DNA from 2 places in the Sphingomonas sp. P4_G3 genome. Region 2 is predicted to be linked to the other one. Evidence: riboswitches for the same ligand, from Rfam matches in the RefSeq annotation. Region 2 holds a riboswitch; the other holds the start of a gene.
What was found. A riboswitch is a leader RNA that binds a small molecule or an ion and turns the genes downstream of it on or off. The one in region 2 is predicted to bind cobalamin.

Region 1 (11,594 bases), on a different contig from region 2:
AACCCGAGCACGCCTCCGATCAGATAGTCGGCGCCCCAGGGCCCACCGGGCAATCCGAGCATGGCGAGTTTCGTCACGATGAGCGCGACGAGTGCTACCGAGATCCAGGTGAGCGCTCTTTTGCCCGAACAGGCCGCCAAAGCGAACAGGATGTAGCAGAGGATTTCGACGGAGATCGACCAGCTCGGGCCGACGAATCCGCTATCGGCCCCGGGCACGAGTCCCTGCAGCATGAAAAGGTGGCACAGGAAGATCGGGAGCGTGTTTTCCGGCCTACCCCAATCCAGGACGGCCACGATCAGCAACATGGTGAGATGGAGCGGATAGAGCCGCGCTATGCGTGCCACGGCGAAATCGCCGAGCTGACGCGCGGTTCGCAGCCCCGCGCCGCCGAGATAGACATGCGCGAAGATGTAGCCCGAGATGAGGAAGAACAGGTCGACGAAGGTCCAGCCCCAGCGGAAGAACCAACCGGCAACGCCGCCAAAGAAGTCACTCAGGCCGTTATAATAGAATATCTGGAGGTGATATCCGGCGACGACGCACGCGGCGATGCCACGCAGGCCGTCGAGCCGCGCCAGACGGGGAACGGCTGAAGCGTCACGCGGTCGGGGGGCATCTGAGAGCTGCTCCATGAAGGACCGCGCTAACGGCCCGACACTATTTTATGATTAACGCGACCGGCGCGCGCATCAGCTCCTCAATCTGGTGCGGGCGGCGGGACTGGGCCCTGCGCTCTAAAGGATGGGGGTCCTATTGCCGTCCAGACGCGCTCGTTGGCGCCGGCGATATTGCGATCACGGCCGGACGCGAGACCCCTGAGTCAGATCGGTACGGGCTTTGATAGCGCTACCTATTGACAGCGCTCGTGCAATAAATCAGACAAATGAAATACGCCACGATGATGGCGACCAGTCCCGCTCGGCGCTTGCCGCGCAGGGCTGAAAAAATTTGGGATGGGCGGGGATGAAAGGCTTATTCAAACCGGTTCTGGTTGCTGCCCTGTGCGGCGCGGCGCTTGTCGCGCCGGCGCAGATCGTGGCGGCATCTAAAGCTGCGGCGCAGTCTTTTACCTGGAAAACGGTGCCTTGGGGCGGAGGCGGATACATTCCGGCATTCCTGTACCATCCTAAAAGCCCGAGGATTCTATACGCGCGCACAGACGTCAGCGGAATGTACCGCTACGATTACAAGGCCCAGAAATGGATTCCCTTGCTGGACGATCTGAGCCGTAGCGACGCGGACCTGATGGGTGTGCTGGCCATGGCCATCGATCCCAACGACCCTCAAAAACTTTATGCGGCGTGCGGCCTATACATCTCCCAATGGGCGCGAAAGGGTGCGATCCTGCGGTCGAACGATCAGGGCCGGACCTGGCAGAAATTCGACCTCCCGATCGGCGTCGGCGGCAACGCTGATGGACGCGGCACGGGCGAGCGGCTGGTCGTCGATCCGGCCAACGGCAAGATAATCTATTACGGCAGCAACCGCGACGGCCTGTGGAAGAGCAGCGATGGCGGGGCCAGCTTCGCGCGCATTGCGGCGCCGGTGAGTTCGATCTCTTTGCTGTTTTTCGATCCGCGCGACCATGTGCTGTATCTCGGCGGCGTCGACGGCCAGGGCCATCTGTTCGCCAGCAAGGACGATGGCAAGACTTTCACGCCTGTCTCCTCGACCCCGGACATGATCCCGCAGCGCATGGCGCAGGGATCGGACGGCACGCTGTTCGTGACCTATGCCCGGGGCGACAAGGAGGGCGAGGTCAATCCGGCCGCTGCGACAATTGGAGGCGTGTGGCGCCGGGATCCGCAGGGCAAGTGGGCCGAGATCACGCCCGAGAAACCGGTGAACGGCGCCAAGTTCGGTTATTCGGGGGTCGATGTCGGTCCGGACGGAACGCTGGTCGTCACCACGCTCGACCGGTGGTGGCCGGGAGGGGAGATCTATCTCTCCCACGATTCCGGCAAGACGTGGATAGGCCTCCACGATCAGGCCAAGCGGTCGGAGGGTGATTATGCCTGGGCCAAGGACTGGCAGAGTAACGGCTGGTTCGGCGGCTGGATGTCGGACGTCAAGATCAACCCGTTCAACAAGAACGAGTTGATTTACCAGGATCAGGGCGCCTGGGTGGTCACCAACCTTAGCGATGCGGGCTCCGGCAAGGCGTTGAATGTCGTGTTCCCCGACGAGGAATTGGAGGAATCGGCACCGCTCGATCTTGCCGTCCCGCCACAGGGCGCCCAGTTGTTGCTGGGGATGGGCGACAATGCCGGCGGAGCCTATTTCGATCTGACGCTTCCCCCGGACCAGGGTCTGTTCCGTCCCGCCCGGGGGAACGTCCCGGGCATCGACTATGCCGGGTCGAAGCCGCTTTATGTCGTTCGCACGTCGGATTCGGCCAAGCACAAGGGCTTCGTGTCCAATGACGGCGGGATGAGCTGGGCGGAGCTGCCGACTTCGATCTTCGAAACGCCGGGCTATCCGAAGGCGGACTGGTATGATCCGGGACGTATCGCCGTATCGGCGGGCGCCACGTCGCTCGTCTGGGCGGCTGGTAGCGGTCCGCCTTATTATTCGAAGGACGGCGGCAAGAGCTGGACGAAATCGGGTGGCGTACCCGATCTCAAGGATCGCAATTTCCGCCCCATCGCCGACAAGCGGCTCGACGGCGTCTTCTACATCTTCGATCCCGCGGGCCGCATCCTGATCAGTACTGATGGTGGAGCCAGTTTCACGCCGATCGTGACGGGATTCCAGGAGGTCGCGCCGTGGCAGCGGGCGAAGCTCGAAGTTGTGCCGACCATCCTGCGCGACTTGTGGCTGGCCACTCCCAACGGCTTGTTCCACTCGCCGGATTCCAAGCACGCCGCTAATCAGATTGGCCATGTCGACGCGGCCTGGGCCGTCAGCTTTGGTGCTCCGCGAGCGCCTGGCGGTTACCCGACAGTCTATATGGCCGGGAAGATCAATGGCGTAAGCGGACTCTGGATGTCCGAGGACCAGGGCGGATCCTGGGCCGAGATCACCAATGAAGGTCGCAGGATGGAACTCGTCGGCATCGTCGCGGGCGACATGAAGAAGTTCGGCGTCCTGTTCGTCAACACGCCCCATGGCGGGATTATGGTAAGCAGCGCGGCGGAAGTGGTAAAATAGCGAACTATACTGGGCCCGAATCGCGATACACGGCGACGGCGCACGCAGCGATAACCGAGCCGTCCGTCAAGCCGCGCCGTCCGGGAAACGGCTAAAACGTCGCGCCGCGGGGGCCTTCGGGTCGCCGCGCCATCTTATAATCTGGTGCGGACGGCGGGACTCGAACCCGCACACCCATAGGGCGAGGGATTTTAAGTCCCGTGCGTCTACCAATTTCGCCACGTCCGCGTGTCGGCACAGGTCGCGCAGGCGCGCGGCTTGGTCAAGCGCGGAGTTGGCAGGCGAGGGGTGCCGTCACGCGAGTAAATCGCGTGACGTCGGTCAGGCGCGGCGCGCCTGCCGGCCGGCCTTCGGTGAGTCCTGGTTCAAGCTGCGCTTCGCGTCGCTTGAGCCAGGCCACCTTGGCTCAGGAAACGTTGAGCCGGACGCGCATTTCCTTGCCGGGCTTGAAATAGGGGACGCGCTTGGCGTCGACTTCCACTACTTCGCCCGTCCGCGGGTTGCGACCAGTGCGCGCACCGCGCGCACGCGTTGAAAAAGCGCCGAAGCCCCTCAGTTCGACGCGGCCATCGGCCGCCAAACGCCGCGAAATCTCATCGAAGAACGTCGAGACGATTGCCTCGACATCGCGGAGCGCAAGATCTGGATTGGCTTCTGCAAGCTTCTGAATCAGTTCCGAACGAATCATACGAACACGGTCTCCCCAGAGTCGAAGGACCACCGGGGCACGTCCCGGTCTTCTCCATCAACTACCCGTTTTTCCGAGAATTTCCCCCTCGCGGAAAAAGGGCCCCCACCGATGCTTATCATAAAGAAAAACCGTCGAACGCAATAGGACCGATTCGACAGTGAAACTGTAACAAAAAGGGTAGCGTCTTCAGGACGCTACCCGTTTTGAGCTTACTTCTTGGTGTCGCGGGCCTTGAGCGCTTCGCCCAGAATGTCGCCCAACGATGCGCCCGAATCGGACGAACCATATTGCGCGACCGCCTGCTTCTCTTCGGCGATCTGCATCGCCTTGACCGAGAAGGTCGGCTTCTTCGAACGATCGAAGCCGGTGACCATGGCGTCGAACTTCTGGCCGACCTGGAAACGCTCCGGACGCTGCTCGTCGCGGTCGCGGCCGAGATCGGTGCGCTTGATGAAGCCGGTGGCGCCATCGTCGCCGACCTGAACCTCGAGGCCCGCGTCGCGGACTTCGAGCACGATCACGGTAACGACCGAGTTCTTGTTGAGCTTGTCGCCGGCGCCCGAAACCACGGCGGCCGACGGGCCACCACGCTCGAGCTGCTTCATGCCGAGCGAGATGCGCTCCTTTTCGGCGTCGATGTCGAGCACGATCGCGGTCACCATCTCACCCTTGCGGTGCAGGTTGAGCGCATCCTCGCCCGAAATGCCCCAGGCGATGTCCGACATGTGGACCATGCCGTCGACATCGTTGTCGAGGCCGATGAACAGGCCGAATTCGGTGGCGTTCTTGACTTCGCCCTCGACCGTCGAGCCGACCGGATGAGCAGCGGCGAACGCTTCCCACGGATTGGCCTGGGCCTGCTTGAGACCCAGCGAGATGCGACGCTTGTCCTCGTCGACCTCGAGCACGACGACATCGACTTCCTGCGAGGTCGAGACGATCTTGCCCGGATGGACGTTCTTCTTGGTCCAGCTCATCTCGGAGACGTGGACCAGGCCTTCGATGCCCGCTTCGAGCTCGACGAACGCGCCGTACTCGGTGATGTTGGTCACGCGGCCGGTCATCTTGGCACCGACATGGTATTTGGCGGCGGCGCCATCCCACGGATCGCTCTCGAGCTGCTTCATGCCGAGCGAGATGCGCTGCGTGTCCTTGTTGATGCGGATGATCTGAACCTTGACGGTGTCGCCGATGTTCAGAACCTCGCTCGGGTGCTGGACGCGCTTGTAGCTGAGGTCGGTGACGTGGAGCAGGCCGTCGATGCCGCCGAGATCAACGAACGCACCGTAATCGGTGATGTTCTTGACCACGCCGTCGATGATCTGACCCTCGGCCAGGCTCTGGATGAGGCCCGAACGCTGCTCGGCGCGGGTTTCCTCGAGCACCGCGCGACGCGACACGACGATGTTGCCGCGCTTGCGGTCCATCTTCAGGATCTGGAAGGGCTGCGGGATGTCCATCAGCGGCTGGACGTCGCGAACCGGGCGGATATCGACCTGCGAGCCGGGCAGGAACGCCACGGCGCCGTCGAGGTCGACGGTGAAGCCACCCTTGACGCGGCCGAAGATGACGCCTTCGACGCGGGCCGACTGGACGAATTCGGCTTCGAGCTTGTCCCAGGCGGCTTCGCGGCGCGCGCGGTCGCGCGACAGCATCGCTTCGCCATTGGCATTCTCGACGCGGTCGACGAACACTTCGACTTCGTCGCCGACCTTGAGGTCGGCCTTCTGGCCCGGCGCGGCGAATTCACGCAGCGGCACGCGGCCTTCGCTCTTCAGGCCGACGTCGATGACGGCCATGTCGTTTTCGATACCGGTGACGGTGCCGTGCACCACGCGTCCCTCGAAGCCGTCGGCGTCGCCAAGGGTCAGTTCGAGCAGTTTCGCGAAATCGTCACGTGTCGGGTTTGCCGTAGTGGCCATAAAAATATTATTCCTAATCAACTGTTTCCGGCCAACCGGTTGTCTCCGGTGGTCTTGGCCAAAACGCCGCGGCGGCCGAACGCCGACGCGGCATCCGCTGGGCAGACGCTGCGGAGGATGGGCTCAACGCTAAAATGCGAAAAGGGCGCCAGAGGGTACCTCCGCGCCTTCCTCCGCGAGAACCTGCTCGCCGGACGGGCGGGCTCATAGCCATTTAGGCCCTCCAAGACAAGCCACCGCATGCGGCCCGTAAGAACCTTGCGACGAGACGACCTGAGCGCGGGTCAGCCGTGATCGTGACGTCCCCTTTTGACCTGGCTAGTTGTAATAGATCGTTTCTCTAGCGTACCGGTGAGTTCGGGACGAGCCGGAGCGTAGAAGGAGGAAGCCGCTTGTTCAGTCGATTTTTTCATCATCCGACGGTGGCAGCGCTCGCTAACTGGTTGGGCGTCGCAACCGTATTTGGCGGCCTTCTAGGCTGGCTGCTTAGTCGCGTGCCGCAATGGACCGGCGCAATGACTTGGCAGCAGATCGTGCTCCTTGGCTTCGCTTCTTCGGTGGTCACGTTGTTGGCTCTTGCAACTACGGCTGCGCTTACCGCTCACGCGCTCCGTCTGCTACGATCACCGAAATCGATAGTTGCGCAAATTCCGACTGAGCGAGCTAGCGAAGTGAACCGCGCGTTAGAGGCTTGTAAATTGGCAGATGGCTCTCTCGATTATCCGCGTCTTCGTATCGAAATGGATCGAATTACAAATCCGAATAGAGAATACGAAGAAGCGTTTGATAAGTTTGCAAACGGAGGCAGTCGGCCGGGCGATCAAGTTCTGCGAACGTTTTTCAGGTTGGTAGGGGAAACTTCGACGCGCGCCCCTCAAATCGTGCGCACGGGGCTAGCGATTGCCGCGAACCGGCGATTGGCGAACGTGAGAGTCTATATGCAGAATGGGAATATGGCTTCCGGTTGGGGGCGGCCGCCGCCGCATTGGACGCCATTGTCCGAACGCAAAATGATATACGAAAGCGCCTTGATACAGGCGGGCGAGATCGAAGAGATCTTGCTAATCGAGCGAGATTGGGCGGCGACTGATGATATTATCTTGGCCGGAGAATCCATCGAGGCACCATCCATCAGAACCTGGCCTTATCGGAGGCTTGTTTTCCAACTTTCGTGCGACGATTATCAAGAGACACGCGAATTAGTTCTATTTGCGCCTGGCTATCAACCGATCATGCTTGTGGATATCGCAGCTGTTCCGCTGTCACGCAGTGTAGAAGCTGGCCCTGTTACGCTCAACGATCCTTTGTTGCGTTAAAATAGTCGAGATCAAGGGGATCGAGCATTCTGCGGCCTCGATCAGTTCTCCCTTCAGCGCCAGCGCGGTGAAGTCGATCCGTTCTGAGGCGGCGGTGACGAAGGGCGCCCGGCCATGGCGCGAGGCGGCGAGGAACGCCACCTTGTCCATGTGCGCGAGCGCCACCCCGCCAAACAATGTGCCGTGATGGTTGGTGTCGCCCGGGAACACCATGTCGATGAGGCGGACGACACCCGACATCAGGCCGGTTCCACCACGCGGACGCGCAATTCGCGCGCGGCCGCGACCATCGCGTCGATCGCCGGCTTCACTTCCTCCCATTTGCGCGTCTTCAGGCCGCAATCGGGGTTCACCCACAATTGCTCGGGACGGAGGTGATCCTGCGCCAGCCGCATCAGCGCGACCATCTCCTCAACCGTCGGCACGCGCGGGGCGTGGATGTCATAGACGCCCGGCCCGATCGCGCTCGGATAGCGATAGCGCGCAAAGCCTTCGAGCAATTCCATCTGCGACCGCGCGGTCTCGATCGAGATCACATCGGTGTCCATCGCACCGATCGACGGCAGGATGTCGTTGAACTCCGAATAGCACATGTGCGTGTGGATCTGCGTCGCGTCGGCGACCCCGGCGGCGGACAGCCGGAAGCAATCGACTGCCCAATCCAGATAAGGCTGCCAGTCGCGCCGGCGCAGCGGCAGACCCTCGCGTAGCGCCGCTTCGTCGATCTGGATCGCCTTGGCGCCGGCTTTCTCCAGGTCGACAACCTCGTCACGGATCGCCAGTGCGATCTGGCGGCACGATGCCTCGCGCGGCTGATCGTCGCGGACGAACGACCAGTTGAGGATCGTCACCGGACCGGTCAGCATGCCCTTCATCGGCCTGTCCGTCAGGCTCTGGGCATAGCGCCACCAGTCGACCGTCATCGGCTTGGGCCGCGACACGTCGCCGAACAGGATCGGCGGCCGCACGCAACGCGAGCCATAGGACTGGACCCAGCCGCTGACGGTGAAGGCGAAGCCCGACAATTGCTCGCCGAAATATTGCACCATGTCGTTGCGCTCGAACTCGCCATGGACGAGCATGTCGAGCCCGGCTTCCTCCTGCCAACGGATCGCGCGCTCGGTCTCCTCGCGGAGGAAGTGTTCGTACGCCGTGTCGTCGAGCGTGCCGCGATTGTGATCGGCGCGGGCGCGGCGCACCTCGGCCGTCTGCGGGAACGATCCGATCGTGGTGGTCGGGAAAGCCGGCAGGTCGAGCGCCTCCGCCTGTGCCGCGCCGCGAACGGGGTAGGGGGATTGTCGCGCGCGATCGCCCGGCGTGATCGCCGCCAGCCGCTCGGCCACCGCTTCATTGTGGATCCGCGGCGAAGTCTTGCGCGCCGCCGCCGCAGCGCTCGATGCCGCCAGATCGTCGGCGACGCTGTCACGGCCTTCATTGAGCGCACGCTTCAGCGTCGCGAGCTCGCCGACCTTTTGGACAGCGAAGGCCAGCCATTGCGCGATTTCCGGATCGATCTTGCGTTCGAGCGCGAGGTCGACCGGGGTGTGGAGCAACGAGCAGGACGGGGCAAGGACGATGTCGCGCTTCGCGGCGATCGGCTCGAGCCGGTCGAGCAACGCGGCGAGATCGGCGCGCCAGACGTTGCGCCCGTCGATCACGCCGAGCGAGAGCAATAGCGACTTGGGCGCCTTGGCCAGTACCGCATCGAGCTGTTGCGGCGCGCGGACGAGGTCGATGTGGAGCCCGGCGACCGGCAAATGGATCGCGAGGTCGATATTGTCCTCGAGCCCGCCGAAATAGGTCGCGAGCATCAGCTTGACGCCGGCGCGCGGCAGCTTGGCATAAGCGCGGGTGATCGCGTTGCGCTGGCGTTCGCTCAGGTCGAGCACGAGCACCGGCTCGTCGATCTGCACCCATTCGGCGCCGGCCTGGCCGAGCTGGGTCAGCACGGCCGAATAGAGCCCCAGCACCTCGTCGAGATAGTCGAACGGATCGACCCCGCGGCCCTTGGCGAGGCTCAGCCAGGTGATCGGTCCGAGCAGAACGGGACGCGTCTCGAACCCCTGCGCCTTGGCCTCGCGATAGTCGTCGACGATCTTGGCCGAGCTCAGCGCGAGCTTCTGCCCGGCGACCAGCTCGGGGACCATATAATGGTAATTAGTGTCGAACCATTTGGTCATCTCGCACGCGGTGAGGCTACCGTGCCCATGCCCGCAGCCGGCATCCTCGCCGGTCGTTCCACGCGCCATCGCGAAATAGGTGGCGAGGTCGGAATCGCCCGCCGCCTTGCCATAGCGTTCGGGGATCGCGCCCAGCATCAGGCTGGTGTCGAGGACATGGTCGTAGAGCGAGAAATCGTTCGACGGCAGCCAGTCGGCGCCAAGCGCCCGCTGCCGCGCCCAGGCGGCGGTGCGCAGCCCGGCGGCGGCTTCGAGCAGATCGGCCTCGGACGATTGGCCCGACCAGAAGGATTCGAGCGCGAACTTCAGCTCGCGGCGCGGCCCGATGCGCGGGAATCCGAGTGTGGCAACAGTGACGGTCATGGTCTTCATACCCCGATGAAAGGCGGAGGCAGAGACCAGACACGAGCACGCACGGGCGACACGGGGCCGACCGCGGGATGCAAGCGGCCAGCCCGGACACCCCGCCGGTGGACGTTATCGCGTCGGAGGCAGGTCTCCTGGCTCACGGGTCAACACGCCGGTCCGGCCTTCCCAGGGGATTGGACGCCCCCAGTGACACTCATCGACCGCCGCTCGCCGCTTACAGTTGCGGGGGCAGCGCCGGCCTTGACCCCGAAGGACCGCACCGGCTTCCCGTCTTAGCTTCGACGCGGGCGAACCCGTCCGAAGAACCTCGACACACGCCTTATCCTGCGCCGAACGAGTCGGGTCAAGCGGGATATAAAGAAATCTTTATATGATGGGGCGAAACTCAATCCTCCCCGTTCACGGGGAGGGGGACCAAGACGCGCAGCGGCTTGGTGGAGGGGGCGAGCCCCAAGCGATGTAGATGAGGAGGACCCCCTCCACCACTCGCTACGCGAGCGGTCCCCCTCCCCGTAAACGGGGAGGATTTAGACCGACGCTACCCGTTCGCCGCCTTCAGCCGCAACTGCCGCTCGACCAGCTCGATCGCGCGCTTCACCGCGGCTTCGATCGACAGGAAACTGGTGTCGAGGATGCCGGCGTCGGCCGCCATCACCAGCGGGGCGGCGTCGCGGCCCATGTCGCGCTGGTCGCGCACGCGGATATCGGCCAGCACCTTGTCGAAGCTGAGCGTGCTGCCGCGCTCTCTCAGTTCGGCATGCCGCCGCCGCGCGCGGATCTGCGGCGTCGCCTTGACGAACAATTTGGCGTCGGCGTCGGGTGCGATCACCGTGCCGATGTCGCGCCCATCGAGCACCGCGCCGCCTTCTTGCTGCGCGAACTTGCGCTGGCGCTGCAGCAACGCCGCCCGGATCAGCGGGTGCGCCGAGACGATCGAGGCACGCTGCCCCGCTTCGTCGCTGCGCAACACGGGGTCGTCGAGCAGGCTGTCGTCGAAATTGCTCGCCGCAACGGCATCGGCCTCCTTGGTCGGATCGAGGTCGAGGCGATGCACATTCTCGGCGACCGCGCGGTACAGCAGGCCGGTATCGAGGTGCGGCAGGCGATAATGTTTTGCCAGGGCGCGGGCGACGGTGCCCTTGCCGCTGGCGGCGGGACCGTCCACGGCGATGATCATACGCTAAACTCCATCGCGACCCTCTAGGACTTAGCGTCCTGTCGCGCCAGCCAGCCGCGGATCAATGCGACCGTTTCCAGCGTCCGATCAGCGAAGATACCATGCGCCGATCCGGGGATGGTGCCATATTCGGCGCCCGGCACGCGCGCGGCAAACCCCGCCAAAGTGGTCGGGCGCGCTTCATCATATTGCCCGCCCAGGAAGATCGTGCGCCGCCCATCGAGCCTGGCCAGCAACGGCTCGCCGTCATAATCCTTGAGGCTGCCGGTGCAGGCGAATTCGCTCGGCCCCCACATCGCATTGTAGAGCTTGGGATTGAAGCCATTGGGATGCGCGCCGGCATAAGCGATCGCCGCGGGCTTGGCCGGCTCGCGGCCGTTGAACGCGCGGTAAAAGGCGTTGACGCCATCATCGCAACCCCGGCTGGGCCCGGTGTCGCAACTCGCGATCTGCGCCTGCACCGCCGCCGGCAAGGTCGCCCGCAAGGCATTGGCGTCGGCGATCCAGCTCTTGGTCGAGACCAAAGGACTGGCCATCGCCAGCCCACGCAACGCCGCCGGCCGCCGCGCACCATATTCGAGCGCGAGCGTGCCGCCCCAGCTATGCCCGAGCAGGTGCCAGCGATCGACGCCGAGCGCTTTCCTGACCAGCTCGATCTCATCGACGAAGCGGTCTACCCGCCAATTCTTCGCATCGTTGGGCCGGTCCGACTGCCCGCTGTCGAGTTGGTCGTAGAGGATCACCGCGCGCTCGTCGGCCAGCGCGACCGCGGGCATGAAATGCTCA
Region 2 (11,594 bases):
GGCTAAGAACACGATCATGCCACATCGCGCTTCTCCACCGCGCGCCTAAACGCATCGACCAACGGCACCAGTTCCGGCCGCGTCTTGAACGCCGCACGGTTGACGATCAGCCGGCTGGTGACCTGGGCGATCACCTCGACCTCGACCAGGCCATTCTCCTTGAGCGTCCGGCCCGACGAGACGAGATCGACGATGCGCGGCGCGAGGCCCAAGGTCGGCGCCAGTTCCATCGCGCCGTTGAGCTTGACGCATTCGGCCTGCACGCCGCGCGCCTCGAAATGGCGCTGCGTCACGTGCGGATATTTGGTCGCGACACGAACGTGGCTCCAGCCGCGCGGATCATCGGCCGCCGCCATTTCGGCCGGTTCGGCGACCGACAGGCGGCAATGGCCGATGCCGAGATCGACCGGCGCGTAGAGTTCGGGATAGTCGAACTCCGCGAGCACGTCCGACCCGACGATGCCGATCTGCGCGGCGCCGTGCGCGACGAAGGTGGCGACGTCGAACGCGCGGACGCGGATCAGGTCGATGCCGGGATGGTTGGTCGAAAAGCGCAGCGCGCGGCTATCCTCGTCGGAGAATGCCGCCTCGGGCTCGACGCCGGCGCGCACGAGCAGCGGCACGGCTTCCGACAGGATACGGCCCTTGGGGACGGCAATGACTAGGGGTTGCGCCATGGCGGGGCTTTACTTGTGCACCTGCGAAGGCGCAATGCATCCTGGTGGCTCCGCTTTCAGCGGTTTTGCCGCGCCGGCGCGCTTCCCCGCCCGACCCTCCGAAGGACAGCAATCTATGGAAGGTCGCGCGGGTTAGCGCGCCGGAACTGCGCGAATGAGGAGGCGACATGGCCGACGAGGCGGGCAATCGCGAGGCATTCCGGATCCAGGAATTCTATTGCCGGAACATGGACGCGCCGATCTATGCGCGGCTGTGCGCCGCCATCGCCGATGGATTGGCGCGCGACAGCCGTACCGGCGCCCGCATCCTCGACTGGCCCGGCGAGCCGACTCGCGACGCCTTGCCGCTCAGGTTCATCGGCGGACTGCATGCGCTGGTGCAGGCGAGTGCCGATTCGGGTCTGGCGGCAGTATTCTGCGGCGAGACGACCGATCAGGACGCGATCGCGGCGGCGGTGAATGCCGCGCTCGGCGTGCATGACGATTTCCTGCTGCCCTGGCTCGATGGGCCGCCGCAGACCAACGAACCGGGCCGATCGGGCGCGCTGATCGTCGGGTTGCTCGAGATCGCGCGGCGTTACGGACCCAAAATCGAACTGCTCGAAATCGGATCGAGCGCCGGGCTTAACCTGCTGATCGACCGCTATGCCTTCGATCTTGGCGGCGTGAAGGTCGGCCCCGCCGACGCGCCCGTCACGATCACGCCCGACTGGCGCGGTGAACCGCCGGTGCCGGCGCCGATCGAGATCGTCTCGGTGCGCGGTTGCGACGTCCGTCCGCTCGACGCCACCGATCCCGCGGTCGAGGCGCGGCTGGCCGCTTATGTCTGGGCCGAAACGCCGGCGCGTGCCGAGCGGCTGCGCCAGGCGATCGCGATGCAGCGCGCCAAGCCGGTCGATCTGGTCCAGGCCGATGCCGCCGACTGGATCGAAGCGCGACTTGCCGAACCGCAACCAGCCGGCGTGACGCGCGTGCTGATGCATTCGGTGGTGTGGCAATATTTGCCCGAGGAGAGCGCCAATCGTATTCGCACAGCGATGAATGCGGCGGGAGCGCGCGCCACGACCGAGCGTCCGCTCGCCTGGGTGATGATGGAACCCGACCGCGCCTTCGCCCATCAAGTGATCCGCGTGAAGAGCTGGCCCGGTCATGACCAATGGCAAGTGATCGCGACCGCGCATGCGCATGGCGCGTGGGTCAAGAATGGCGTCGAGGATAAGGACAAGCGCCGCTACGATCTGCCAGAGTCGGCCAAGGTGGAAGCCGGGTAAAGTCTCGAACGGCCGGTACCTCCTGCGGATGGTTGATTTGAACGATCGGGTCGCCGATCTTGGCAGCATGGCCACGCTCCATCGCTACCGCGTTTTCGAGACCGCACACGGCGTCGCCGCAATCGCGTGGAGCGGCGACGCGATCACCGCCTTTCGTCTGCCGGGAGAAACGGCGCGCGAGGCGGAGTGGTCGCTGCTTCGCCGCTTGCCTGACGCTGTCGCGGGCGACCCGCCCCCAGCCATCGCCGCGGTGATCGCCGACGCGGTCCGCTATTTCGCCGGCGAGCCGGTCGATTTCGATGCGGTCGCGATCGATCTCGGCGAGCAGGAGCCGTTCTTCGCGCGGGTCTATGACCGTGTCCGAGCGATCGGCCGCGGCGAAACCATGACCTATGGCGCGGTCGCGCGCGAACTCGGCGCGGGGCCGGAAGCGGCGCGCGCAGTGGGTCAGGCGATGGCGAGGAATCCGATCCCGTTGATCGTGCCCTGCCACCGCGTGCTTGCCGCGGGCAGCCGGGTCCACGGTTTCTCGGCGCCTGGCGGGGCGCTCGCCAAGGTCCGCATGCTCGAGATCGAAGGCGTGGCGACCGAGCCGCCGCCTGCCGCGCAGACCGCGTTCGAATTCTGAAATCAGGCATCGCTTGCGCTTTACCGCGCTGCGGCATAGACGCCGCGCCGTGACGGGTTCCCCGCAAGGGGAAGCAAAAGGGAAGTCCGGTCGAGATGCCGGCGCTGCCCCCGCAACTGTGACCGGAGAGCGGTTGCCCCAATAATGCCACTGGCTGCGAGGTCGGGAAGGCGGGGCGGACGCGATGACCCGGAAGCCAGGAGACCTGCCCGCCACGGTCGATCCTTTGCGCGGACGGGGTGTGCCGGGCGAACGAGGGACATCCCTCGTGTGAGCGACATGAACCGGGCCGTAAGGTCCGGGTGTCGCGTTCAGGCGCCCGGAGTCCGCGGCCCCACCAAAGGGGCATGTCCAATGTTGAAGTTTTCCATCCTCGCGACCTCGGCGTTCGCCGCGATCGCCATCGCGACGCCAGCCTATGCGCAGGAGACGGCGGCGACCGACGATAACAATATCGTCCTCGCCGATCAGACCCGAACCGACATTATCGTGACCGCGACCGGTGTGCCGCAGGCGCCGGAGACGATCGGCCAGGCAGTGACCGTGATCGACCGCCAGACGATCGAGCAGCGCCAGACCGTCGCTTTGTCCGACCTGCTGGCGACCACGCCGGGCGTGACCGTGTCGCGCAACGGCGGGCTCGGCGCCCTGACCGCCGTCCGCATTCGCGGGGCGGAGGACTCGCAGACGCTGACCCTGATTGACGGCGTTCGCGTCAATGACCCCTCGTCGCCCGGCGGCGCGTTCGACTTCGCCAATTTGCTCGCCGGATCGATCGATCGCGTCGAGGTGCTACGTGGTCCGAACTCGGTGCCGTGGGGCAGCCAGGCGATCGGCGGCGTCGTCAACGTCACCACGATGCAGCCCGGCTATGGCCTCCAGGCGCGCGGCAATGTCGAATATGGCAGCTTCGATACGGTCTTCGCCAATGGCGGCGTGTCGGGAAAGAGTGGGATCATCTCGGCCTCGCTCAACGCGGGCTATCTCAAGACCAACGGCTTCTCGGCGGTGTCGTCGGGAAGTGAGCCCGACGGCTATCGCCAGTTCGGCGCGACCGGGCGGATCGAGATCGCCTTGGCCGATAACATCAGGCTCGACCTGCGCGGTTATTACGCGCACAGCAAGGTCGATATCGATGGCTTTGACGGCGTGACCTTCCTGCCCGCCGATGACGGCGAATATGCCAAGACGCAGGAATTGTACGGCTATGCCGGGCTCAATGCCGATTTCCTCGGCGGCCGCTTCAAGAACCGCATCGCCTTCACCATCGCCGATATCAACCGCGACAATTACGACCCGGCCTTCGGTCCCGCGGTCAGCTTCTTCGGCCGCGGCCGTAGCGAGCGTTATCAATATCAGGGCGATTTCCAGGTAGTCGACGGCGTACGGCTGGTCGCTGGCGCGGAGCGCGAGAATACGCGCTATTTCGATGGTGATCTCGCCGCGACACGCGGCGTCACCAGCTTCTATGGTGAAGCCATCCTGTCGCCGATCGATCGCCTGACCATTACTGGCGGCGTGCGCTACGACGACGATTCGGCGTTCGGCGGGCACACGACCTGGGGCGCCAATGCGGTCTATACCTTGCCGACCGAGACGACGTTCCGCGCCAGCTATGCCGAAGGGTTCAAGGCGCCGACCCTCTACCAACTCTACGGACGGTTCGGAACGTCGGTGTTCGGCAACCAGGATCTCAAGCCCGAAACCGCGCAAAGCTATGACATCGGAGTCGAGCAGCGGCTGGTCGGCGGGCGGATCGTCGCCGGCATCACCTGGTTCCACCGCGACACGACCGATCAAATCGATTTCGGTCCGGCCTTCTCCTACGTCAATATCGACCGCGCCCGGACCAAGGGCGTGGAGTTCGCGCTGTCGGTGCGGCCGAGCGATCGCCTGACGCTCAGCGGGTCCTACAGCTTCATCGATTCGATCAACCTCTCGCCCGGGTTCAATTTCGGCAACGAGCTGGCGCGCCGTCCGCGCCAATCGGTCAGCGCGTCGATCGACTGGAAGACTCCGGTCGGTCTCGGGATCGGCGCGACCGTGCTGAGCGTCGGCGACAGCTTCGATGACGCCGGCAATTTCAGCCGACTCGATGGCTATACTGTGGTCGGGCTGCGCGCGGACTTCCCAATCGGCGATAAATTCTCGATCTATGGTCGCGTCGATAATCTGTTCGATGAGAAATATGCCGTGGTGAAATATTACAGCACACCGGGCCGCGCGGCCTATGGCGGCATTCGCTTGAAGTTCAATTGAAGCCTTTGATCGCCTTGATCGCCCTCGGGCTGGCGGGGTGCGCGAGTGCGCAGCCCGCCACGACCGGGGGGATCGTCTCGACCAATCCGTGTTCGGACCAATTGCTGCTGGCGCTGGCGCCGGGCAAGGTCACGGCGATCAGCCATTATTCGCAGGAGCCGGGCGCGACCTCGATCCCGCTCGGCCTCGCGCGGCGCTATCGCGCGACCGCGGGGACCGCCGAGGAAGTGATCGCGCTCAAACCTGACCTGGTGGTCGCGTCGAGCTTTACCTCCAAGACTACACTCGCCGCGTATCGTCGCGCCGGGCTCAAGGTGCTGACGCTCGATTCGCCGACCAATGTCGCCTCCAGCCGCGACCAGATCCGCAGCGTCGCCGCCGCGGTGGGGGAACCCGCGGCGGGCGAGCGGCTGATCGCGCGCATCGATCGCGCCGTGGCCAACGCCGCTCCGCGTGACGGCCGCCGGCCCGCGACCTTGCTCTATATTTCCGACAGTTTCGCCAATGCCGGGCCCAGCCTGTTGACCGAGATGGTCGAACTCGCCGGGCTGGGCGATGTCAGCAAGGATTTCGGGCTCGCTTTCTCGGGCAACGTGCCGATCGAAAGTGTGGTCGCGCATCCGCCGCGCATCGTGATCGACCCCGACCCCAATGGCCGCACCGCGTCGCTGCGCCGCCGCGTGCTCGGCATGGCGGGGTATCAGGTGATCGAGGAGCGTTTCCCGCGCCAATTGGTCAATTGCGGCGGGCCGACCATCATCCCCGCGCTGCAGGCGCTCGCCGCGATTCGATCGCGGGCGTTGTCATGAGCCGCGCGATCCGCCTCGGCCTGCTCGTGTTGCTGACCGCGGCTTTGTTCGCGCTGTCGCTGATGGCGGGCAAGCAATGGATCCCGTTCGACGCCTGGTTTGGGCACGATCCGCGCTGGGCGATCATTGCCGAGTTGCGCATCCCGCGTGCGGTGCTCGGTGTCCTGCTCGGCGCCGCGCTCGGCCTGTCGGGCGCGGTGCTGCAGGGCTATCTTCGCAACCCGCTCGCCGATCCGACGGTGATCGGCGTGTCGTCCTGCGCGGCGCTCGGCGCGGTCGCGTCGATCGTCCTCGGATTCGGTGCCGGCTGGCTTGGCCAGTTCGGCTGGGCGATGGCGGGGGCGGGGGGTGCGATGGCGCTGCTCGCGATGCTGACCGCGCGTGCGGAGACGCCAGTGGTGTTCGTGCTGGCCGGCACCGTGCTCGCCAGTTTGGCGGGCGCGCTGACCGCGTTCCTGATCTCGATCGCGCCCAATCCCTATGCCATCGCCGAGGCGATCGACTGGCTGATGGGCGCGCTGACCGACCGTGGGCCCGACGACGTGTTGATGGCGGCGCCGTTCATCGGCGCGGGCATGCTGTTGATGCTGTTCACGGGGCCAGCGCTCGACGCGCTGGCGCTGGGCGAGGATGCCGCGCGCTCGCTCGGCGCCAATCTCGGCCGGTTGCGCTGGCAAGTGGTGATCGGCACCGGGCTGGCGGTCGGCGCGGGCGTCGCGGTGACCGGCGTGGTCGGGTTCGTCGGCTTGGTCGTCCCGCATCTGTTGCGGCCAGTGTTCGGCGCCAAACCCTCGGCGTTGCTGGTGCCGAGCGCGCTGGGTGGCGCCGCGCTGACGCTGGCGGCCGACAGCCTGTGCCGGCTCGCGCCGGGTGCGGGTGAGGTGCGGCTGGGCGTTGCCATGGCGCTGATCGGCGCGCCGTTCTTTCTGGCGTTGCTGTTCCGCGAAGGAGCCAAGCAATGGCGCTGACTCTCGACCGGGTGACACTCGATCTGCGCGGGCGCCGAGTGCTGACCGATGCGAGCGCCATGTTTGCCGCCGGCCGCATCACCGTGATCCTGGGCCCCAACGGCGCGGGCAAGACCAGCCTGTTGCGCGCCGCCGCCGGGTTGATCGCCCCGAGCGCAGGCAAGATCGCGATCGACGGCCGCGCGATCGGTGCGATGCGCCGCGATGACCGCGCGCGGACGATCGGCTACCTGCCGCAATCGGGCGATGTCGCCTGGAACATGCCGGCGCGCGACGTCGTGGCGCTCGGCCGCCTGCCGCACCGCGCGGGCGTGGCGGAAGACATCGCAGCGGTGCTGTCGGCGATGGCGGCGACTGACACCGAGCAATTCGCCGAGCGCCGCGTCGGCGAGCTATCGGGCGGCGAGCGCGCGCGGGTGCTGCTGGCGCGCGTATTGGCGGGCGAGCCGCAATGGTTGCTCGCCGACGAGCCGCTGGCCAGTCTCGACCCCGCGCATCAGCTCGATCTGCTCGATCGCTTGCGCGGCCAAGCGGCGCGCGGGGTCGGCGTGGTCGTGGTGCTCCACGATCTGGTCCAGGCCGCGCGTGTCGCGGACGAGATCCTGATGCTGCGCGACGGCCGCGTCTTCGCCTTCGGCCCGCCCGACGAGGTGCTGACGCAGCAGCATCTGCGCGACGCATTCGGCGTCGATGTGCTGCTCTTCGCCGATGCGCAGGGGCGGATGCTTCCCGTCCCGGCGGGTCGCTCAGGGTCAGCCTAGCCCCCGGCCGATCGCCTGGAGCCAGGTGGACACCGCCTGGATGCGCGAGGTCGCGTGAGTGTCCTGGTGGGTCACCAGCCAGAAGGTGCGATGGACGGCGACGCTCTCGCCCAGCACAGGTTCGAGCCGAGGATCGTGCTGCGCCATGAAGTCGGGAAGCACCCCGATCCCCCCGCCGGCGGACACCAGCGCGCGCTGGACGTTGATGCTGGTGCTCCGCACCTGCGGGGACAGGCCGGGCTCGATCTCCGACAGATAGTCGAGCTCAGGCGCATAGATATGCTCGGGCACATAGCCGACGAGGATGTGCTTGCCGAGGTCGGCATTGGACGTCGGCCGGCCGTGGCGGTCGAGATAATCGGGCGTGGCATAAAGGCGCAGGCGATAGCGGGCGAACTCGCTAGCGCGGAGCTGTGCGCTGCGTGGGCGGGCGAGCATCACCGCGATATCGGCTTCGCGTTTGGAGGGATTGAGGAAACCCGAGGCGGTGATGAGGTCGAGCCGGATGCGCGGATGGCTCACCTGGAACGGTGCGATCGCGGGCGCGATCACCCAGGTCGCAAGGCCCTCCGCCACGCTCACCCGGACATGACCGGCAGGCGCCAGGTCGCTCGCGGGCGCGATTGCGGCGATCACCGCGGCTTCGACCGTCTCGGCATGCGCGAGCAGCGCTTCGCCTTCCTCGGTCAGCCGGCGCTCACCCCCAACCGACTCGAAGAGCGGCCGATCGACCCGCGCCGACAACCGGGCGAGCCGCCGCCCGACGGTGGTGGCATCGACGCCGAGCGATCGTGCCGCCGGCGCGATCCGCTTCGAGCGCGCGACGGCGAGGAAGATACGCAGGTCATCCCAATTCTGCATCGCGCCACCTGCATTTTTGCATGTTCATTTGGCAATTAAGTAGCCTTGCGTGCGAATTTGCCTAGTGAAATAGAGCATCGAGCCGAACGAGGCCCAGGAGAGTTGACCATGCGCACCATCGACCATTTCATCGCGGGCTCTGCCGGCGGTGGCGCCACTCGTACCAGCGACGTGTTCGACCCCAATACCGGGCAGGTCCAGGCCAAGGTAAACCTCGGGGCGCAAGCCGATCTCGATCGCGCCGTCGCCGCCGCGCAGGCCGCGCAGCCGGCCTGGGCGATGACCAATCCGCAGCGCCGCGCCCGGGTGATGTTCAACTTCAAGGCGCTGGTCGAAAAGAATATGGACGAGCTCGCCCACCTGCTCTCGTCCGAGCACGGCAAGGTGATCGCCGATTCGAAGGGCGACATCCAGCGCGGGCTTGAGGTCGTCGAATTTGCCTGCGGCATCCCCCACGTGCTCAAGGGCGAATATACCCAGGGCGCGGGGCCGGGGATCGACGTCTATTCGATGCGCCAGCCGGTCGGCATCGGCGTCGGCATCACGCCGTTCAATTTCCCGGCGATGATCCCCTTGTGGATGGGCGCCGTTGCGACCGCGTGCGGCAATGCCTTCATCCTCAAGCCGTCGGAGCGCGACCCCTCGGTGCCGGTGCGCCTCGCCGAACTGATGCGCGAGGCGGGCATGCCGGAGGGCATCTTCCAGGTCGTGCACGGCGACAAGGAGATGGTCGACGCGATCCTCGACCATCCCGCGATCGCCGCGGTCAGCTTCGTCGGCTCGTCCGACATCGCGCATTACGTCTATAATCGCGGCGTCGCTGCCGGAAAGCGCGTCCAGGCGATGGGCGGGGCCAAGAACCACGGCATCGTCATGCCCGATGCCGATCTCGACCAGGTTGTCGCCGATCTGTCGGGCGCCGCATTCGGCTCGGCCGGCGAGCGCTGCATGGCGCTGCCCGTCGTGGTGCCGGTCGGCGACAAGACCGCCGAGGCGCTCAAGGCCAAATTGATCCCGGCGATCGCGGCGCTGCGGGTCGGCGTCTCGACCGACAATGACGCGCATTACGGCCCGGTGGTCAACGCCGCGCACAAGCAGCGCGTCGAAAACTGGATCCAGACCGGGGTCGACGAAGGCGCCGAACTGGTCGTCGACGGCCGCGGCTTCCAGCTCCAGGGACATGAACAGGGCTTCTTCATCGGCCCGTCCTTGTTCGACCATGTCACGCCCGACATGCAGTCGTACAAGGAAGAGATTTTCGGACCCGTCCTGCAGATCGTCCGCGCCCCCGATTTCGAAACCGCGCTCAGGCTGCCAAGCGACCACCAATATGGCAACGGCGTCGCGATCTTCACGCGCAACGGCCATGCCGCGCGCGAATTCGCCGCGCGGGTCAATGTCGGCATGGTCGGGATCAACGTGCCGATCCCGGTGCCGGTCGCCTATCACACCTTCGGCGGCTGGAAGCGCTCGGCGTTCGGCGACACCAACCAGCACGGCCTGGAAGGGGTCAAGTTCTGGACCAAGGTCAAGACGATCACCCAGCGCTGGCCCGATGGCGGCGTCGGTGACGGCGCCAACGCCTTCGTCATCCCGACGATGGGGTAAGGGCGGGGCGGTCGGCGACGATCGCCTCGAACTTCTCATGATAGCGCGGGTGCTCCGTCCCCATCATCCGGTCCCACCAGGTGAAGTAGAGGCCGAAATTGTGCCGGCCCTCGCTATGGTGGAGGTCGTGATGCGTAGTGGTGGTCAGCCATCCCGTCCAGCGGCTCTTCGTGAACCCCGACCAGGCGAGTTCATGCCCCGAATGGCCGATCACGTTGCGGATGATCTGGTGAAGCAGGAACGCCAGCACCACGAGTGCATGGAACGGCACGATCAACAGGAACAGCGGCAGGAAGGCGGCTTCGAATGCCGCCTCGATCGGCGCGAAGCTGTAGGCAGCCCAGGGCGTCGGCGTGCGCGACATGTGATGCGTCATATGCGCGCGGCGGAACAGCGCCTTCAGGTGCAACGCCCGGTGCATCCAGTAGAAATAAGCGTCGTGCGCGATGACCACCGCGACGAACTCGACGCCCGCCAGCCAGAGCGGCGGCGCGGCCATCGAAACATGGATGATGCCCATCCGCGCCAGCGCGATCGTCAGCATGGTGGAGGCGGCGAAGGTCACCATCGTGATCAGCGAATTGACCACTTCGTGCTGCCAATCGGCGAAATCGGGCGTGCGCAACTGGATGCGCCGGCTCTCCGTCCAGCGCGCGCCCAGCCACAGGACCAGGGTCACGCCGCCCGCCGCGGCCAAATAGCGGGTCAGTTCGATCATATAGCCTTGCGCGCCGCCCATGATGAGCGTTCGGATCGAGTCGGTCATACCAAGCTCCCGTCAAATGATGCGGGCTGTCTGGCCGATCGGGTGCAGGCGGTCGCGGCAACGCCGGAAAAAGCCGGTCGATTCCGGAATCGATCAGCTATTTTCGAAACCGCCCAGCGCGGCGCGGCGCCAGTCGGTCGGGGTCTGGCCGGTGGTGTCGCGGAACGCGCGGTTGAATGGCGCCAGGCTACCATAGCCCAGGTCCATCGCGATGGTGAGCACCGGCAGTGCGACCTTGGCGGGGTCGCCGAGCCACGCCTGCGCATCGGCGATGCGGTGCGAATTGAGGAAGTCGGAAAAGTTACGATAGCCCAGCCGCTGGTTGATCAGCGCGCGCAGGCGATGTTCGGGAACGGCGAGCTTCTCCGCCAGCACACCGATGGTCAGCCCGGACTCGCGATAGACATGGCCGGCCATTGCCGCGTCGAGCTTCTGCTTGAGGACATTGTCGGCCGGCGCCAGGCTCGGCTGCGGCGGCGCTGGGGCGTCGGCATCGAACAGCAGATCGGCATTGCTCGACAGCAGCACCGCGCCGAACGCCAGCACCGCGATCAGGGTGCTGCCCGATTGCAGCAGCATCAGCCAGGGGATGGTGGCGTAGCCGACGATCGTCTCGACCACGACGACCGCGAGCGTCTGCAACCCGACCACGATCACGAAGCCGGTGCGGAACGCGCGGCGTCGCTCGATCAGGTCGTCGCCGCGTTCGGTGATCGCGATCCAGATGGCGTGGACGCAGAGCGCAAAGGCCAGCGCATGCTGGGTGACGTCGGCGGTCACCGGCATGCGATGCGTCCAGTACACCGCCACGAGGAAATTGATCCAGCACGCAAGCGTGATCGCGGTAGCGATCGCCAGCAACCGCCGGTCGATGCGGCGTTCGAAGATCAGGTGGGCGAATACCCACAAAGCGAGCGGCGAGCTCTGCGCGCCGAGCTGGACGACCGGCCAGATCCGCATGCTGCGCACGTCGATCACCGGCGCGA

Region 1: linked by a shared signal. The riboswitch ahead of metE (5-methyltetrahydropteroyltriglutamate--homocysteine S-methyltransferase) and the one ahead of AC1DQQ_RS00840 (TonB-dependent receptor plug domain-containing protein) in region 2 are both predicted to bind cobalamin.

What each region holds. Positions count from the first base shown of each region.
Region 1 covers NZ_JBFUJZ010000007.1:47,977-59,570, forward strand. Annotated here, with positions in the region: gene AC1DQQ_RS16675 (acyltransferase family protein) at 1-635, opposite strand, end outside; gene AC1DQQ_RS16680 (hypothetical protein) at 1,174-3,153, shown strand; tRNA gene AC1DQQ_RS16685 (tRNA-Leu) at 3,296-3,381, opposite strand; gene ihfB (integration host factor subunit beta) at 3,560-3,841, opposite strand; gene rpsA (30S ribosomal protein S1) at 4,054-5,766, opposite strand; gene AC1DQQ_RS16700 (hypothetical protein) at 6,159-7,082, shown strand; gene AC1DQQ_RS16705 (acyl-CoA thioesterase) at 7,029-7,322, opposite strand; gene metE (5-methyltetrahydropteroyltriglutamate--homocysteine S-methyltransferase) at 7,322-9,625, opposite strand; cobalamin riboswitch at 9,736-9,955, opposite strand; gene cmk ((d)CMP kinase) at 10,170-10,808, opposite strand; gene AC1DQQ_RS16720 (proline iminopeptidase-family hydrolase) at 10,832-11,594, opposite strand, start outside.
Region 2 covers NZ_JBFUJZ010000001.1:175,824-187,417, forward strand. Annotated here, with positions in the region: gene hisG (ATP phosphoribosyltransferase) at 15-677, opposite strand; gene AC1DQQ_RS00830 (DUF2332 domain-containing protein) at 845-1,948, shown strand; gene AC1DQQ_RS00835 (methylated-DNA--[protein]-cysteine S-methyltransferase) at 1,986-2,576, shown strand; cobalamin riboswitch at 2,614-2,803, shown strand; gene AC1DQQ_RS00840 (TonB-dependent receptor plug domain-containing protein) at 2,931-4,835, shown strand; gene AC1DQQ_RS00845 (ABC transporter substrate-binding protein) at 4,832-5,644, shown strand; gene AC1DQQ_RS00850 (FecCD family ABC transporter permease) at 5,641-6,612, shown strand; gene AC1DQQ_RS00855 (ABC transporter ATP-binding protein) at 6,603-7,373, shown strand; gene AC1DQQ_RS00860 (LysR family transcriptional regulator) at 7,365-8,234, opposite strand; gene AC1DQQ_RS00865 (CoA-acylating methylmalonate-semialdehyde dehydrogenase) at 8,343-9,842, shown strand; gene AC1DQQ_RS00870 (sterol desaturase family protein) at 9,823-10,608, opposite strand; gene AC1DQQ_RS00875 (AraC family transcriptional regulator) at 10,702-11,594, opposite strand, start outside.